3 regions of the Dermacoccus sp. PE3 genome follow, and region 1 is predicted to be linked to each of the others. Evidence: riboswitches for the same ligand, from Rfam matches in the RefSeq annotation. Region 1 holds a riboswitch; each other region holds the start of a gene.
What was found. Region 1 has a riboswitch for S-adenosylmethionine ahead of AA983_RS06430 (homoserine O-acetyltransferase). Riboswitches for the same ligand answer to the same signal wherever they lie in the genome.
Positions count from the first base shown of each region.

Region 2: it holds a riboswitch for S-adenosylmethionine, as region 1 does, so the genes downstream of both, AA983_RS03225 (TauD/TfdA family dioxygenase) here and AA983_RS06430 (homoserine O-acetyltransferase) in region 1, are expected to answer to the same signal.
Region 3: it holds a riboswitch for S-adenosylmethionine, as region 1 does, so the genes downstream of both, AA983_RS07385 (bifunctional o-acetylhomoserine/o-acetylserine sulfhydrylase) here and AA983_RS06430 (homoserine O-acetyltransferase) in region 1, are expected to answer to the same signal.

Region 1 is NZ_LDCM01000002.1:207,575-213,394, reverse strand. Features, by position in the region: gene AA983_RS06435 (universal stress protein) at 1-311, opposite strand, end outside; gene AA983_RS06430 (homoserine O-acetyltransferase) at 377-1,555, opposite strand; SAM riboswitch class IV at 1,592-1,701, opposite strand; gene AA983_RS06425 (DUF4192 family protein) at 1,815-2,801, opposite strand; gene AA983_RS06420 (YkvA family protein) at 2,873-3,256, opposite strand; gene AA983_RS06415 (EcsC family protein) at 3,359-4,051, opposite strand; gene AA983_RS06410 (PAC2 family protein) at 4,111-5,112, opposite strand; gene AA983_RS06405 (HIT family protein) at 5,207-5,644, opposite strand; gene hrpA (ATP-dependent RNA helicase HrpA) at 5,664-5,820, opposite strand, start outside.
Region 2 is NZ_LDCM01000001.1:681,820-687,639, reverse strand. Features, by position in the region: gene AA983_RS03230 (type ISP restriction/modification enzyme) at 1-1,474, shown strand, start outside; SAM riboswitch class IV at 2,080-2,195, shown strand; gene AA983_RS03225 (TauD/TfdA family dioxygenase) at 2,210-3,094, shown strand; gene AA983_RS03220 (GNAT family N-acetyltransferase) at 3,139-3,726, shown strand; gene AA983_RS03215 (carbon starvation CstA family protein) at 3,844-5,820, shown strand, end outside.
Region 3 is NZ_LDCM01000002.1:421,523-427,342, forward strand. Features, by position in the region: gene thrS (threonine--tRNA ligase) at 76-2,091, shown strand; gene AA983_RS07385 (bifunctional o-acetylhomoserine/o-acetylserine sulfhydrylase) at 2,162-3,487, opposite strand; SAM riboswitch class IV at 3,553-3,668, opposite strand; gene AA983_RS07390 (GNAT family N-acetyltransferase) at 3,782-4,261, shown strand; gene AA983_RS07395 (hypothetical protein) at 4,258-4,644, shown strand; gene AA983_RS07400 (HIT domain-containing protein) at 4,677-5,246, shown strand; gene pgsA (phosphatidylinositol phosphate synthase) at 5,357-5,820, shown strand, end outside.

The DNA.
Region 1 (5,820 bases):
CGCTGAGCACTCGTGCCCAGGATCAACTTGCCGACAGGGGTGCGCCTGCGCAGCCCGATGACGAGCAGGGCGGGCTGCACTCGGGAAATCTCCTCGAGGATGGATTCCACGGCGTCGGCGCCGTCCTGCACATCGACGACCTGTGCGCCGGTGTACTCCTCGGCCGCCTTGCGGGCCGCGGTGCGAGCCTCGTCCGAGGGCACCGTGCACACCACGATGAGCGGGCGACCCAGATCCTTCGACTGGCGAGCTGCCTCGGCGAGGGCGGCTTCGCCCTCGGGGCCGGGCGCGAAACTGACGATGACGGACATGGCGACCTCACTCGCGAAATTCGGAATCTGCCGTCACGCTACCCGAGGCCCCTGCGGTGGGCCACTCATGCGACGCCGCGCACGAGCCGCGGTGTTCCGCGCAACGGTCGCTGGACGAGTTCATGCACGAGCGACGCGATCTGGTCGGCCTCGATGAGGAATCCGTCGTGGCCGTAGGGCGAGTGGATCATGCGCAGTCGTCCGCGACCGTAGGCGCGCACCATCCGCGTCGATGCGCTCACGGGAAAGAGTCGATCGGAGTCGACTGCGGCCACGAGGAGTTCTCCTTCGTACGCCTCCAGCACCGCGTCGAGCCCGCCGCGTCCTCGCCCGATGTCGTGGGTCGCCATGGCCTGCGTCAGGCGCACGTAGGCCAGCGGGTCGAAGCGTCGCGCGAGTTTGGCCCCGTGGTGGTCGAGGTAGCCCTCGACGCTGAAGCGACCGCCCTCGAGCGGGTCCTCACCTGGCTGGGGCTCGGCGCCGAACCGTGCCTCGAACTCGCTTGCGCTGCGATACGAGGCGTGAGCGATCTGGCGGGCCAAGGCGAGGCCGTTCGTGGGAAACGTGCCGTGACGCAGGTAGTCGCCGTCGCGGAATTCCGGGTCGGACGTGATGGCGACGACCTGGGTGTGACCCCAGGCAATCTGGTCCGCGGTCGCGCAGCCACTGCTCGCCACGACCAATGCCCGCTCGACGCGGTCCGGGAACCCCGCGACCCACTCGGCCGTGCGCATCCCCCCGAAGGAGCCTCCGATGACGGCGTGCAGACGTCGCACACCGAGCGCTTCGAGGCACGCCGCCTCGGCGCGGACCTGGTCTCGGACGGTCACCTGCGGGAAACGTCCGCCCCAGGGCTCGCCGTCCGGAGCGAGCGAGATGGGGCCGGTACTGCCACGGCATCCACCGAGAACGTTGATGGCGACGACGAAGTACTCGTCGGTGTCGAGTGCTGCGCCGGGGCCGATGATTCCTGGCCACCAACCCGGGGTGGGCTGCCCGTCGCCAGTATCGCCGACGACGTGCGAATCACCCGTGAGCGCGTGCTCGACGAGGACGACGTTCGACGCGTCGTCGTTCAACTCGCCCCAGCACTCGTAGGTCATGACGACGTCCGGCAGCGTGCGGCCACTTTCGAGAACGACGTCTCCCAGAGCGACGGCTCGTGCCTGCGCGTTGAACCCACTCGGCGCCTGCACAGGACGCGTAGCGGCCGGTGCGACGTGCGCTGAATGAGAGCTCGCCATATGTCCTCCTCGAAGGACTCGCCGAAGCGACTGGCGAGTCCGCGCTTGCCGCAGCGTTCACGGCCCTGTCGTCACCCGGGGCACCCCACCGCGGTGGAGGGTTGCCGCTCAGTCAGCCGGGGCTTGTGTGACTGAGACTCTTGACGCTTTGACACTAGGGCGAGTGCAGCGAAGGCGCCAGGAAGGCCCCTGCTGATGTCCACGATGTGAAGCGCCGGCCCGGTGGCTGCCCGCACTCTCTCGCCTCGTCGCCACGACGTCAGCGACGGCGCCGCGCCGCACGATTCGGCCTCGCCGGCCGCAGGAAGTCCTCGTACGCCATGCCGGAGGAGGTCATCCTCACGACGAGGTCGACGAGAGGTAGGCGCGCGCCCCGTTCCTGGGCCTCGGCGGCGGCGAGCACAGCGCTGGGCCGCTCCCCTTCCCGCCAGCGCGCGAGCGCCACGAGACACAGCCAATGGGCTCGCGCCGGCTCGGGCACGGCGACGAGGATCTCCAACAGGCGCTGCGAACTCACCGGCTCGGACCAGCACTGCCGCGTGGTACGGGCTCCCGCGGCCAGTTCGGGCACGACGCTCCACACCATCTCGTCGCGCAGGAGTGGATCGGGCATGGCGTCGACGACGAGCGCCAGAGCCTCACGCTCGCGAGTGCTGTGGGGGTGCCCGGAGCCTGAGGCCACCTCACGCCAGGCCGCGCGCACCCGGCCGGTCTCGCCCGGTAGCCCGACGAGCAGGTCGGCGACGGCCCGTTGGGCCAGTGGCGAAACCGCGTGGAGGGAGGCCACGGCTTCGTCACGCGATGACGCCGGTTCGAGGCGTCCCTCGAGGGCCGATGCGAGGGAGGGCACATCGGCGGCAGTCGGCACTGGGGCCAGTGCACCGTCACAACAGCCTTTGGTGCACGTCGTTGCCCACCAGACGTCAGGGGCCACGACGAGGGCGTGCTCCACCTCGACGGCCGGTGCGAGAGCCCGCGTGACCAGGTCGAGATCGACGCCGGGACTGCACTGGTAGGCCGTGACGGCGACGCCACTCGTGCCGAGACGATTCGACGCCTCGACGACGCGATCGCGCACGTGGTGAACGTGCTCCGGGGTGACGACGGCCTCGTCGAAGCGGGCAGCCCCCGAAACTCGCCCGCCGTCCATGAACGTGACGACGAGGGACGCCGTCGGAGCGAAGCCGAACTCGTACGGCATGAGGGCGAGCAGCGGGCCCATGCCCGAGAGATGAAGTGTGGTCATGGCTTCACGAAGCCATGACCACACTTCTCACGACCAGTGCGAGGCGCTGGCGCCTGTGGACAAGGGCGTCCTCAGCGCACGCGCTCCCCCGCCAGCGTCACACCTGTGCGCTTCTCCCAGTCGAGGAAGTCGTCGGTGACGTGCACGAGCGAGCTCGCCAGCCACGTGAGGACGGCGGCGTCGTCCGCAAGACCCACGACTCCCAGGAGCGCCTCGGGCAGCAGATCGACCGGCGAGGCGACGTAGGCCGCAGCAGCCGTGAGCAGCGCGAGCTGCGCGGTGCTCACGCCCCGGTACGAACCGGAGCGCACAGCGCGAGCCAGGCGCGGAAGTGCGCTGAGGCGGGTCGTGAGCGAGGGACCTCCGGCGGCGGACGCCGCCGTCACTGCGGCAGCGAGGGATTTCAGGCCGGCGAGTCGGGTGACGCGGCGACCGAGCGAGGTGGGACGTGCCATCGAAGTGCCTCCGGTTGACGAGCGTTCAGGTGAACAAAGCGACAACGCCGACGCCACGCGGTGCATTCCGCGAGCGCGGGCGTCGTCACGATCGGCGGAGCGTCAGGCCGTGGGCGGCACGGCCGCGATGAAGTCCTTGCGCGCCGCGTCGGCGATCTTGCGCAGGAGCATGACGTCGAGCCCCGCACCGATGAAGCCACCCGCAACCGGGATGACGCGCGGGATGCGCGAGAGGAACTTGCGCCCGACCTGCGTGCCCAGGCGGAACGCGACGGACTTGTTGACGACCGCGAGCGCCGCCGGGGGCAGACGACGGGTCGCAACATTCGTCGCGACACCGCCGCTGAACGCACCCATGCCCTTGAGAACCTGCGTGGCATCGGCGCCAATGAGGTCGAGCAGGATGGCCGAACGGACCGACTCGTCGCGCAGGTTGTGGCCGTACAGGTGCGCGATGGAGGCCATCATGCGCGTGGCAACGGTGTAGAAGCCGACGATGTTGGCGGGCAGGGCCACGGGCATCGTGATGAAGCCACCGAGGTTGGTGACGAACCCGTTCGCACCCGCGAGCTTCGTGTGTGAACGCACGATGGCGTCGACCGCGGCTTCGCGTGAACCGTTCTTCTTCAACGCCTCGTCGGCCACCTTCGCCGCGGAGTCGAAGGTGGCGACGCCGTCGATGCCGGTGGAGATGAGGTGCTGGGCCAGGGAGTTGGCGGCGCGATCGAAGGTGCCGTTCGAGCCCTGAGCCGGCTCAATTTGCTTGTCGTCTTTGTCTTTACCGAATCCGAACATGGGCTGATCCTTGCAGCGCACCGATGACTGGGCAACCGGTACCGCGAACGCGGGCCTCGTCAGTCGGCCTGGGGGCGATTCGGCGAACCGTCGGAGTCGTCCGAGTCGTCGGCGTGGTGGGCGGCGCCACGCTCGCCGCCGGGCGTGTCCTCGTTCTCGTCGCTGCCCGAACGCAGGAACTGCTCGAGTTCCTCGCCGATCTCGTCGGCGCTGGGCAGTTCGTTCATCTCGGCCGCGAGCAACGACCGGCGCCGGCGGCCCTCGGTGAACGTGTCGTACTGCTGCTCGAGGCCGGAGACCACCTCGGTGACCTCGTCGTTCTCCCCGACCTGCTTGGCGATGTCGGCCCGGTGCAACCCAGCGATGGCGGCCAGCTCCTGCGCCGGAATCGCGAGACCGGTGAGCCCGGTGACGCACTCGAGAGCCGCGATGGCGGCGTCGCCGTACTCGACCTGCACGAGGTAGTGCGGCACGTGGACGGCGAATCCGGCCGTGTCGATGCCGGCCTCGGCGAGACGAATGTGGAGCAGCCCCTCGGCGCTGGCCGGGATCTGGACGTTGCCGAACAGCGGCTCGTTCTCGGTGAGGTAGCGCTGGTTCGAGGCGTAGCGCGTGAAGCCGATGGGACGCGTGTGCGGCACCGCCATCGGGATGCCGTGCGCGCTCACCATGAGACTGACGCCGAACATCGAGGCGAGCATGCGCGTGGCCTCGGCGACGCGCTCCCACTGGTAGTCGGGCTCAGGGCCGGTGAGCAGGAGGAACGGCGTGCCCTCGGCGTCGATGACGCGGTAGAGCACGAGCGACGGGTCGTCGTACTCGCTGAAGCGGTCGCGGTCGAACGTCATGACCGGACGACGGCCGCGGTAGTCGAGCAGCTGGTCGAGGTCGAACGACGCGACGACCGTGTGCTCGAGGGTGCCGAGGATGTGCTGGGACATGAGCTTCTGAGCGAAGCCCGCATCGATGAAGCCGCCGAGGGCGACGACCATCGTGCTCGCACGCAGGTCGTGCGAGGTCGTGTCCGTCTCCAGACGAAACAGCTGAGCCGGGTCGAGCACTGGCCTCTCCTTCGATTCGATGTGCCTGGTGCAACGTCCCCGTCACACGGAAGATTCCCGCAGCGTGCGGGCGAACAACCGACTCGCGGGACGCTCAGTTCGCGGCCGCGTCCACGACGTGCTCGCCGTGACCGGCGCTGCGCAGGCTCTCGCGCAGCTTCTGCGCGTTGGCTGCGAGGATCTGCTGGTCCTGGCCGTGAACGACGTCGTGCGGGTCGAAGTCCGCAGGCGACTGCGTCGGCCACACATGCAGGTGCAGGTGGGCCACCTCGTAGCCCTCCGCGAGCAGGCCGATGCGCTTGGCCGACCAGGCCTCCTGCTGTGCCTGCCCGATCTTCTGCGCCACGTCCATCAGGTGCGAGAGCACCTGCGGGTCCGCGGCCGTCCACTCCTCGATCTCCTCGCGGGGCACGACGACGGTATGCCCGTCGGTGATCGGGTCGATCACGAGAAAGGCCACGCACGTCTCGTCCTGCCAGACGAAGTGACCGGGGATGTTGCCGTCGATGATCTGCGTGAAGATGCTCGCCATATCTCCAACCTAGAGGAGATCAGAGCGCTTCGGCAGCGTCCATCGCCTTGTAGATGCGCTGGGGCGAGACAGGATGAGCCGTGCCGAGACGCTGCGCGAACAGGCTCACGGCGAGTTCCTCGATCATCCAGCGGATGTCGACGACGTCGGCGTCGGTGCGGCGTTCGGGGCGCAGC
Region 2 (5,820 bases), on a different contig from region 1:
GAAGGAGGCAGGCAACGTATTTGCCGCCGGTGGTAGAACGACTGCGGCCGTACTGGTGGTGGTAAAGGACCCTGCCAAGTCGGGCTCCGCGACGATCCACTACACCGACATCGGCGACTACCTCACCCGCGAGCAGAAGCTTGCCAGAGTCGCCAAAGCAGTCGATGTCAAGGGACTCGGAGCCGTGACCATCGCCCCGAACGCGCATGGCGACTGGCTCAACCAGCGCCGCGACGACTTTGAGGCGTTCCTGCCCCTTGCGGCGGACCAGGGTCCGCGAGGAATCTTTCAGGTCGGAAGGCCAGGTGTTCAGAGCAACCGGGACGCTTGGGTCTATAACGCGGGCAGAAAGCGCATTGCGCTTGCCATGCGCCGTGCCGTCCAGACGTATGAAGAAGCCCTCGCTGGCGAGCGGTCCTACGACCCGGCCAGAATCAAGTGGTCCTCTTCTCTTGAATCGCGTTTGGCCCGCGGACAACGCATCGGATTCGACCCCGGCCGCCTAGGGCACGCGATGTACCGCCCCTTCGAAAAGGCCAATCTGGTGATCGACCCCGACTGGTTACACCGTCCAGGAATCCTCCCAGTTTCCTTCCCAGTTCCCAATGTTGACAATTTGGGAATCGTGACGATGGGCCCGCGGGACGTTGCTCTTCCCGCAGTCCAGATGCTCGATTGCGTCCCCGACACAGCGTTGTTCGGTTATGCGACCCAGTTCGTGCCCCGGTACCGCTACGAGAAGGTCGATGCTGACGAAGGCATGCTGTCGCTCGGCACCTCAGCCGCACACGACGTCGTCGACGGATACCGCCGCATCGACAACATCACCGATGAGGCGCTGACGAGGTTCCAGGCGGCGTACGGAACCTCGATCACGAAGGACGACATCTTCTTCTACGTCTACGGGCTACTGCACTCGCCCGACTACCGCGAGACGTACGCGGCGGACTTGAAGAAGATGCTGCCGCGCATCCCGCTCGTCGAAGACGCACAGCCGTTCATCGACGCAGGGCGCAAGCTTTCCGAGTTGCACCTTGGGTACGAGACCGTCGAGCCGTACCCGCTCGAGGGGCTTGATGCGCAGCCAGTCGATGGTCAGGATCCGTATGCGTTCTACGCGGTGGGCGACAAGAAGATGCGCTTTGGCAAGCCGTCGGTCGAGCAGAAGGCCGCGGGTGAGCGTCACGATCGCTCGACGATCCACTACAACGGCCATATCACCCTCTCGGGGATCCCGCAGGAGGCGTACCGCTACATCCTGGGCTCGCGCTCGGCGATCGAGTGGATCATCGACCGCTACTACGTCAAGACGGACAAGGCCTCGGGCATCGTCAACGACCCGAACGACTGGTCGAAGGAGGTCGGCGACCCGCGGTACATCATCGACCTCCTAGCCCGCATCGTCACAGTGAGCCTCGGAACGATGAAAATTGTCGACTCCCTCCCTTTCTTGAAGGCTAAGTCGCAGCCATGAAAGTGACCGGCAAGATCCAGGATGAGAGTGTCAGTTGCGCTCTGGCAGGTGAAAAGTTTGACGGGCACTCCTGCACTCGAACAGCTTGGGGCTTTAGGGGTGTCATTGCGGATGGAACCGTGTGATGGGCCAGGCCTGGAAGGTCTCCGGCCCTCGCCTTTGGCTAGAGATGCCGGGCGAGAAGGAGGCACACCTCGCGGATAGGGGCTGTGAGCCAGGCAAGGTTCGTTGCGGTGTGGCCATTGTGAGCGCGGTTGCCGCGCTTTCACGGATGTCGCGGTGCAGGGAGTGCTTGCGCTTGGCTGGCCATGGAAGGCCATCGAAAGCGAAGCGAGCGGTTCTGCCCGGCCGCGGGTACGGAGTGCCAAAGGCGGCCGTTCGGATCGTTGGCGGGGGTGCGCCAGGATCGAAGCGTTGAAGTGGGAGTCGTCGCCGGTAGGGGCCCCTCGTCGGAGCTCCCTAGTGAGCGACGATCGGAAGGCGATCGACTGCGGGTGTCCAGGTTGCCCGCGACAACAGCACGACCTTCCGTTAGATCCCGCGATGCGGACACTCACCAACCAATAACTGTTCGTTCTGCGAAACCTGCGCTTACGTTATGAGTGGGTCACGAGTTCCGGCGACAAGTCTCGGCTGGCCGGACGGCAACCCTCCGCTGCGGTGGGGTGCCCCGAGTAACGACCTGGCGCGTCGCCGCCCGGCGTCTGCGCAAGCGCAACGAACGAAGAGGTTGTCATGACACTTCTCGCCACCCACGCTCCCGCCACGACGCCCGGCCTGCGCATCGAGCGCCTCGGCCCGGCCCTGGGCGCCGTCATCCACGGCATCGACTTGGCGTCCATCGACGAGGTCGCGGCCTTCGACATCCGCCGCGCCCTGCTCGCCCACAAGGTGCTCTTCTTCCGCGACCAGCACGCCTTCGACGACGATGCCCAGGTGCGCCTCGGCAACCTGCTCGGCGAGCTGACGCCCGGCCACCCTGTCGCTGGCAATCACGAGCGCAGCGAGATCTACAACATCGACTCGAGCGACCCCGAGTTCTCCTTCTCCGACGTCTGGCACACCGACGTCACGTTCATGAAGCGGCCGCCGGCCATCAGCATCCTCCGCGCCGTGACGCTCCCGCCCTACGGCGGCGACACGTCCTGGGCCGACAGCCAGGCCGCCTACGACTCCCTCTCCGCACCCTTCAAGGCGCTCGCCGACCAGCTGCTCGCCGTCCACGACGGCAACCGCGAGTGGGGCGCCTTCCTCAAGAAGAACGGCGGCCACGAGTGGGAGGGCGAGATCGTCACCGAACTGCCCGCCGTCGAACACCCCGTCGTCCGCGTCCACCCCGAGACCGGCCGCCGCGGCCTCTTCGTCAACCCCGGCTTCACGTCCCACGTCAGCGACGTCTCCGAAGCCGAATCGCGTGCCATCCTCGACGCCCTCTACGCCCACCTCACGCAGCCCGAGCACACGATCCGTCACCGCTGGGCGCCCGGCGACGTCGGCATCTGGGACAACCGCGCCACCTCCCACTACGCCAACCGCGACTACACGAACACCCGCGTCATGCACCGCGTCACCGTGCGCGGCGACGAGCCCCGCGGCGTCGACGGCCTGCGCGCTCAGTAAGCGCACCGAAAACTGATCGACGCTCCACCGTCGGGGGTGATGAGATGACCGACATGATCGAACTCATCGCCCCCGACGCCGCGCGCTACGACGACTGGTCGGCCATGCTGCGCGAGTTCCGCGACGCCACCACCGACTCGCGCGACGACCGCTGGGTGTGCGCGGGCGGCATGGACGGATCGGGCTTCTTCGCGGGCACCGACGTCGACATCACCCCCGACGGCTTCGCCGCCTACGTCGAAGACTGCGCCCGCCAGGGCAACACGATGTGGCCGCCGCACACCGGCCTCGTCCACTGCTCCTACTTCTGGATCGTCGACGACGGCGCCCTCGTCGGTCACCTCGCCCTGCGTCACGCGCTCAACGAGTTCCTCTACGAACTCGGCGGCCACATCGGCTACTCCGTGCGGCCGGCCGCTCGCGGACGCGGCATCGCCAAGGAGGCTCTGAAGCTCGGGCTCGCCGAAGCCGCCGCGCTCGACATCGCCCCCGTGCTCGTCTGCTGCGCGCAGACGAACGGCGCCTCGCGCGCCGTCATCGAGGCCTGCGGCGGGCAGCTCGAGGACGTTCGTGAAGACAGCCGCCGCTACTGGTTCGGCGACGGGCCGCGCCCCACCGGCCCCACTGCGTGACGTTCGCCCAAATTCGTGATGCAGGTGTGACCTGCGCGCGCGGTGTCAAAGCCCTGTGACCTACCCGACACCGCATAACGTGGCCCTGCTCACACTCACACGAAAAGGGAGGTCTCCGTGCCCGCGTCGAGCACCAAAACCCCCGAGCGCGACGGGAACACGCCCCCGGTCGCGGTCGACCTACCCCGGCAGATCACGGGACGTCAGAAGATCGTCATCGCCGTCGCGGCCGTCATCGCCGCCATCGGCTGGACGATGGTCGCGTTCGTCCGCGGCGAGCACGTCAACTCGATCTGGTTCGTCATGGCTGCCGTCGGCAGCTACGTCATCGGCTACATGCTGTACAGCCGCCTCATCCAGTACAAGGTCATCCGCCCGCGCGACGACCTCGCCACCCCGGCCGAGCAGTTCGAGAACGGCCAGGACTTCATGCCGACCGACCGGCGCGTGCTGTTCGGTCACCACTTCGCCGCCATCGCCGGCGCCGGCCCGCTCGTCGGCCCCGTGCTCGCCGCGCAGATGGGTTACCTGCCGGGCACGCTGTGGATCATCTTCGGCGTCATCTTCGCGGGCGCCGTGCAGGACTACATGGTGCTCGCCATCTCCACGCGCCGCGGCGGTCGCAGCCTCGGCCAGATGGCGCGCGACACGCTCGGCCCCGTCGGTGGCTGGGCGGCGATGTTCGCCGTCATGGCGATCATGATCATCCTGATCGCGGTGCTCGGCCTCGTCGTCGTCAACGCCCTTGCCGAGTCACCCTGGGGTGTCTTCTCGCTCGCGATGACGATCCCGATCGCCCTCTTCATGGGGTGCTACCTGCGCTTCGTGCGCCCCGGCGCCGTCTCCGAGGTCTCGGGCATCGGCGTCGTCCTGCTGCTCCTCGCCATCGTCGCCGGTGGCTGGGTTGCCGGCACCGACTGGGGCAAGGACATGTTCACGCTGTCGCCGACGGCGCTGTCGTGGGCCATCATCATCTACGGCTTCGCCGCCGCCGTCCTTCCGGTGTGGCTGCTGCTCGCTCCGCGTGACTACCTGTCGACGTTCATGAAGGTCGGCACGATCGTGCTGCTCGCGCTGGGCATCGTCATCGCGCGCCCGTCCATCGACATCCCGGCCATCACGTCGTTCGGCAAGGAGGGCAACGGCCCCGTCTTCGCCGGTTCGCTGTTCCCGTTCCTGTTCATCACGATCGCCTGTGGTGCGCTCTCCGGCTTCCACGCTCTCATATCCTCGGGCACGACGCCGAAGCTGCTGCAGAAGGAGAGCCAGGCTCGCCTCATCGGCTACGGCTCGATGCTCGTGGAGTCGTTCGTCGCGATCATGGCGCTCATCGCGGCCGCCATCATCGACCACCACCTGTACTTCGTCATGAACTCGCCCGCCGGCGTCACCGGCGGTACGCCCGAGAAGGCTGCCGCGTGGGTGAACTCGCTCGGCCTCGGCGGCGACCCGACGTCGGCCACCGAGATCGCGCAGGCCGCGAAGGACGTCGGCGAGGAGTCGGTCGTCTCCCGCACGGGTGGCGCACCGACGTTCGCCTTCGGTATGTCGAACGTGTTCTCGCAGGTCATCCCCGGCGCTTCGATGAAGCAGTTCTGGTACCACTTCGCGATCATGTTCGAGGCGCTGTTCATCCTGACGACGGTCGACGCCGGTACCCGCGTCGCGCGCTTCATGCTCTCCGACACGCTCAGCAACGTCCCGGGCCTCAAGCGCTTCCGTGAGACGTCCTGGAAGGTCGGCGCCTGGATCACGACGTTCCTCGTCGTCGCCGGCTGGGGCTCCATCCTCCTCATGGGTGTCACCGACCCGCTGGGCGGCATCAACACGCTGTTCCCGCTGTTCGGTATCGCCAACCAGTTGCTCGCCGCGGTAGCGCTGACGGTCGTGGTCGTCGTCGTCGTCAAGAGCGGCCACGTGAAGTGGGCCTGGATCCCGGGCGTTCCCCTCGCGTGGGACGTCATCGTCACGATGACGGCCAGCTACCAGAAGATCTTCTCCTCCGACCCGAAGCTCGGCTACTGGGCGCAGCACAAGGCGTTCGTCGACGCCAAGGAGAAGGGCCTGACGAGCTTCAAGACGGCCAAGACGCCG
Region 3 (5,820 bases), 210 kb from region 1:
CACTTCGGGGAGCCGGTAACCTTGCATCGGGTCGGCGCAGGTGCGCCACCATCCCGACTTCCAAGGAGACCTCCCGTGTCCGAACAGATCACCCTGACCGTCGCCGGTGCCCAGCGCGAGGTGGAGGCCGGGACGACGGGCACGGACCTGTTCGGCGACGACAAGGCCGTCCTCGTCATGCGGGTCGACGGCGACCTGTGGGATCTGCACCGCGAGGTGCCGGCCAGCGCCGTCGTCGAGCCCGTCACGGCACAGGAGCCCGAGGGCCTCGCCGTGCTGCGTCACTCTGCCGCACACGTGCTCGCCCAGGCCGTGCAGCAGGCCAACCCCGACGCCAAGCTCGGCATCGGTCCGCCCATCACCGACGGGTTCTACTACGACTTCGACGTCGCCGAGGCGTTCACCCCCGACGACCTCAAGAAGCTCGAGAAGGCGATGCTCAAGATCGTCAACGAGGGCCAGACCTTCCGTCGTCGCGTCATCACCGACGCCGAGGGCCTCGAGGAGCTCAAGGACGAGCCGTACAAGTGCGAGCTCATCGGTCTCAAGGGCAACGCGGCCGATGCTGCCGAGGGCGCCGAGGCCGAGGTCGGCGGCGGCGAACTGACGATCTACGACAACGTGCGTCGTGACGGCAGCGTCGCCTGGGGCGATCTGTGCCGCGGCCCGCACGTGCCGTCGACGAAGGTGCTCGGCAACGCGTTCAAGCTGATGCGTTCAGCTGCGGCCTACTGGCGCGGCAGCGAGAAGAACCCGCAGCTGCAGCGCGTCTACGGCACCGCGTGGCCCACGAAGGACGAGCTCAAGGCCTACCTCGAGCGCCTCGCCGAGGCCGAGAAGCGCGACCACCGCAAGCTCGGCGCGGAGATGGATCTGTTCAGCTTCCCCGAGAACATCGGCCCCGGCCTGCCCGTGTTCCACCCCAAGGGCGGCATCATCAAGCGCGAGATGGAGGACTACGTCCGCCGTCGCCACATCGAAGAGGGCTTCAGCTACGTCGGCACGCCGCACGTGTCGAAGGAAGACCTCTTCTACACCTCGGGTCACCTGCCCTACTACGCCGACGGCATGTTCCCGCCGCTGGACCTCGACGGGCAGAAGTACCGCCTCAAGGCGATGAACTGCCCGATGCACAACGAGATCTTCCGTTCGCGCGGACGCTCCTACCGCGAGCTGCCGCTGCGCTTCTTCGAGTTCGGCACGGTCTACCGCGACGAGAAGTCCGGCGTTCTCTCGGGCCTCACGCGCGTGCGCATGATCACCCAGGACGACTCCCACTCCTACGTGACGCCGGAGCAGGCGCCGGGCGAGATCAAGCACCTGCTCGACTTCATCCTCGGGCTGCTGCGTGACTTCGGGCTGAACGACTTCTACCTCGAGCTGTCGACGCGTGACGAGGCCGGCGACAAGAAGGACAAGTTCATCGGCACCGACGAGCAGTGGGAGGTCGCGACGCAGGTGCTCGCCGACGTCGCGAACGCCTCGGGCCTCGAGCTCGTGCCCGACCCGGGCGGCGCAGCCTTCTACGGCCCGAAGATCTCCGTGCAGGCACGTGACGCCATCGGCCGTACGTGGCAGATGTCGACGATCCAGTACGACTTCAACATGCCCGAGCGCTTCGGCCTCGAGTTCCAGGCTCAGGACGGCACGCGTCAGCAGCCGGTCATGATCCACTCGGCGAAGTTCGGTTCGATCGAGCGCTTCCTTGGTGTGCTCCTCGAGCACTACGCGGGGCAGTTCCCGGCGTGGCTCGCACCGGTTCAGGTGCTCGGGGTTCCGGTCGCGGAGGAGTACTACGACTACCTCGGCGAGGTGGGTGAGAAGCTGCGTCGGGCCGGCGTACGCGTCGAGATCGACACGAGCGACGACCGCTTCCCGAAGAAGATCCGCAACGCCTCGAAGTCGAAAGCGCCGTTCATCCTCATCGCCGGCGAGGAGGACCGCGACAACGGAGCCGTGAGCTTCCGTTACCGCGACGGCTCGCAGAAGAACGGCGTGCCGGTCGACGAGGCCGTGGCCGAGATCGCCGCGTACATCGCCTCGCGCAACAACACGTCGCCCACGGCGGCCGAGGCACCTGCCGAGGCCTGATCCACATACGACGAAGCCGCCGCCCCGATTTGGGGTGGCGGCTTCGTCGTAGTCTCCGCGGTGCGGGCGATCAGGCGGAGGCAGCCTTCGCGGCTGCGAAGCCCTTGTCGAGGTCGGCGATGATGTCGTTCGCGTTCTCGATGCCGACCGACAGGCGCACGAGGCCGGGCGTGACGCCGGCGCCGCGGCGGTCGTCGTCACTGCCCTGGCTGTGCGTCGTCGTCGCCGGGTGGATGGCGAGCGAGCGGACGTCACCGATGTTGGCCACGTGCGAGTGCAGCTCGAGGGCGTCGACGAACGCCTTGCCCGCGTCGATGCCGCCGGCGATCTCGAAGGAGAACACTGCACCGGAACCGGTGGGCAGGTAGCGGTCGGCCAGCTCCTTGTACGGGCTGTCGTCCTTCGAGGCGTAGAAGACCTTTTCGACCTGCGCGTGCTCGCTCAGGTAAGCGACGACCTTCTTAGCGTTCTCCACGTGACGCTCGACGCGCAGCGACAGCGTCTCGAGGCCCTGGGCGATGAGGAAGGCGTTGAACGGCGACACGGCGGAGCCGAGGTCGCGCAGCAGTTCGACGCGCGCCTTGAGAATGAATGCGAGGTTCGCGCCGAGCGCCGAACCGACGCCGAGATCGCGGGCGAAGACGAGGCCGTGGTAGCTCTCGCTCGGCTCGTTGAACTGCGGGAACTTCTCCGGCTCCTTGGCGTAGTCGAACGTTCCGGCGTCCACGAGCACGCCGGCGATCGACGTGCCGTGGCCGCCGAGGTACTTCGTCGCCGAGTGGATGACGACGTCCGCGCCGTGCTCGATCGGGCGCAGCAGGTACGGCGTCGCGACGGTGTTGTCGACGAACAGCGGCAGGCCGGCGTCGTGGGCGACAGCGGCAACACCCGCGACGTCGAGGACCTTCTGGTCGGGGTTGCTCAGCGTCTCACCGAAGAGGAGCTTGGTGTTCGGTCGGATGGCGTTCTTCCACGCGTCGAGGTCACCGATGTCCTCGACGAAGGTGGTCTCCACACCGAGACGCTTGAGCGTGTACTTGAGCAGGTTGTACGTACCGCCGTAGAGAGCGGCCGACGCGACGACGTGGTCGCCTGCCTGCGCGACGTTGAGGATGGCGAACGTCGTCGCGGCCTGGCCGGAGGCCAGCAGCAGGGCGCCGACGCCACCCTCGAGCGCCGCGATGCGCTCCTCGACGGCCTGCGACGTCGGGTTGCCGATGCGGGTGTAGATGGGGCCGAGGTCGGACAGGCCGAAGCGGTTGGCCGCCGTCTCGGCGGAGTCGAAGACGAACGAGGTCGTCTGGTAGATCGGCAGCGCGCGCGATCCGGTGTCCCCGTCCGGCACCTGGCCGGCGTGGATCTGCTTGGTCTCGAAAGCCCAGTCCTGAGCGCTCATGACAACTCCTCGAAAGGTCGCTACCCGTGCGCGAACCTCGCACGCGGGGTGCGCCGGAAGCTCTGCTTCCGCGCTTGCCCGGGCGTATCCGACGCCGGGCCAGGTCGTCACCCGGAGCACCCCGCCGCGGTGGGAGGGTTGCCGGCCAGCAAACCGGGGTTTGACGCTGGCGCTCGTGACCTGGTCCGAGGATATCCCGGGCGGTATCGAGGGGCGGGACTCGTGTCTCACATCGTGGTTTGCCGTGCGGCGCGGGGCGTTTGCCGAAGGGTCAAGCCGTGGTTGACTGGCGCCATGACGATCACCATCGCCCGGGCCAGGCGTGACGACGCCTTCGCCTGTGCAGCGCTTCGGTTGCGCTCGGACCTCGAGGAGGGGCACCCGAATCGGGCCGGTTTCGTGACCGAGTACGCGGACGACTTCCTCTCGGCCTTCGACGAGGTACCCACGTGGATCGCCACCCGTTCCGACGGCACCGTCGTCGGCATCGTGCAGTGCGCCCTCGTCCACCGGATGCCGACGCTCGCGCGCGGCGCCAAGCCGTGGTTGTACGTCGCGTTCGTCTTCGTCGTGCCCGACGAGCGTGGCGCGGGACTCGGCGAACGCATGCTCCGCACCGTCGACGCCTGGGCGGACGCGCGCGGCGTCGAGCGGATGCTGCTCAACACGCGTCCGAAGGCGCGCCCGTTGTACGAGCGTCTCGGATTCGGTGCCCCGGAGGAGCGACACATGCACCGCGACGCACCGTTCGCGGCCACGAAGGAGCAGCGATGAGCGACATCATCTGGGCCCTCGACCAGCGCGAGCGCTGCATCGCCTGCCCGTCGAAGCCGGCGGCGAACGCCGTCGTGCTCTACCTCGGTGAGGACGGCTCGCTGCCGCGCGAGAGCGTCGGATCGCTGGCCGAACGTGGCGTCATGGCCGCGGGCGTCGTGTGGGCGGGTGTGACAGCGGAACTCACCGACGACGACTGGCTCGACCTCGAGGACGCCGCAAGCGGCCTCGGCGGACTCGCGAGCGCCGTCGCCGTCGTGGGTGAAGGCGATGCCGCAGCCGTCGCACAGAAAGTGGCAGAGCGCGTGGGCGGCCTGGCCCACGCGGGCGCTGCGAGCGACGAGCGGCTCGTGGAGAAACTCGCCGAGATCGCTCCGGTCTGACCCGGCGCGCGGGTTTCCCTAGGATGGGGCGCATGGTCACGCAGAACGAGGACTTCACTCCCGAGCACGCCGAGTCCGAGCACGACTTCGCGGGGGAGCCCGACGGGTTCGGCCGACTGTGGACGCCTCACCGCATGGCCTACATCGAGGCCGACCGCCCCTCGAGGGACGCCGGCGACGGCTGTCCGTTCTGCGCGGCGCCGGGCAAGGACGACGCCGAGGGCCTCATCGTGCACCGCGGTGAGCACTGCTTCGTCGTGATGAACCTCTTCCCGTACAACCCGGGCCACCTGCTCGTGTGCCCCTACCGTCACGTGCCGCACTACATCGACCTCACGGACGCGGAGACCGAGGAGTTCACGAAGCTGACGAAGCAGGGCATTCGCGCGCTCAAGGCGGCGTCGAACCCGGCCGGATTCAACCTCGGCATGAACCAGGGCGATGTCGCGGGCGCCGGCGTGGCTGCGCACCTGCATCAGCACATCGTGCCCCGCTGGGGTGGCGACATGAACTTCATGCCGATCGTCGGCCAGACGAAGGCTCTCCCGGTGCTTCTCGAGGACAGCCGTCAGCGCATCGCGGCGTCCTGGCCAACCGACTGACGGCCTCGACCTCGCGGGGCGTGCGGCTCGTGAACGCGGGGTGAGATGTGACTCGTCCGGCGCGGCGCGCACCTCGGCTCGACGTATCGAACCGCTACAGTTGAGTCACCATGCTGAACAAGTACGCGCGCGCCTTCTTCTCCGCGATCTTCCGCCCCCTGGCGCAGCTGCTCCTGCGCCTCGGCATCAGCCCTGACGTCGTCACGATCGTCGGCACGCTCGGTGTCTCGTTCGGCGCGCTGTGGTTCTACCCGCGCGGCGAGTTCCTCGTCGGCACGCTGTTCATCACGGCCTTCGTCTTCTCCGACATGCTCGACGGCAACATGGCCCGCCTGTCGGGTCGCTCGTCGGTGTGGGGCGCCTACCTCGACTCCACGCTCGACCGCGTCGGTGACGCCGCCATCTTCGGTGGCCTCGTGCTCTACTTCGCCGGCCAGGGCGACAACTTCCTCATGGCCTGCCTCGCGCTCGCCTGCCTCGTGCTCGGTTCCGTCGTCTCGTACGCGAAGGCTCGCGCCGAAGGCCTCGGCATGGAGGCGAACGTCGGCATCGCCGAACGCGCGGACCGTCTCGT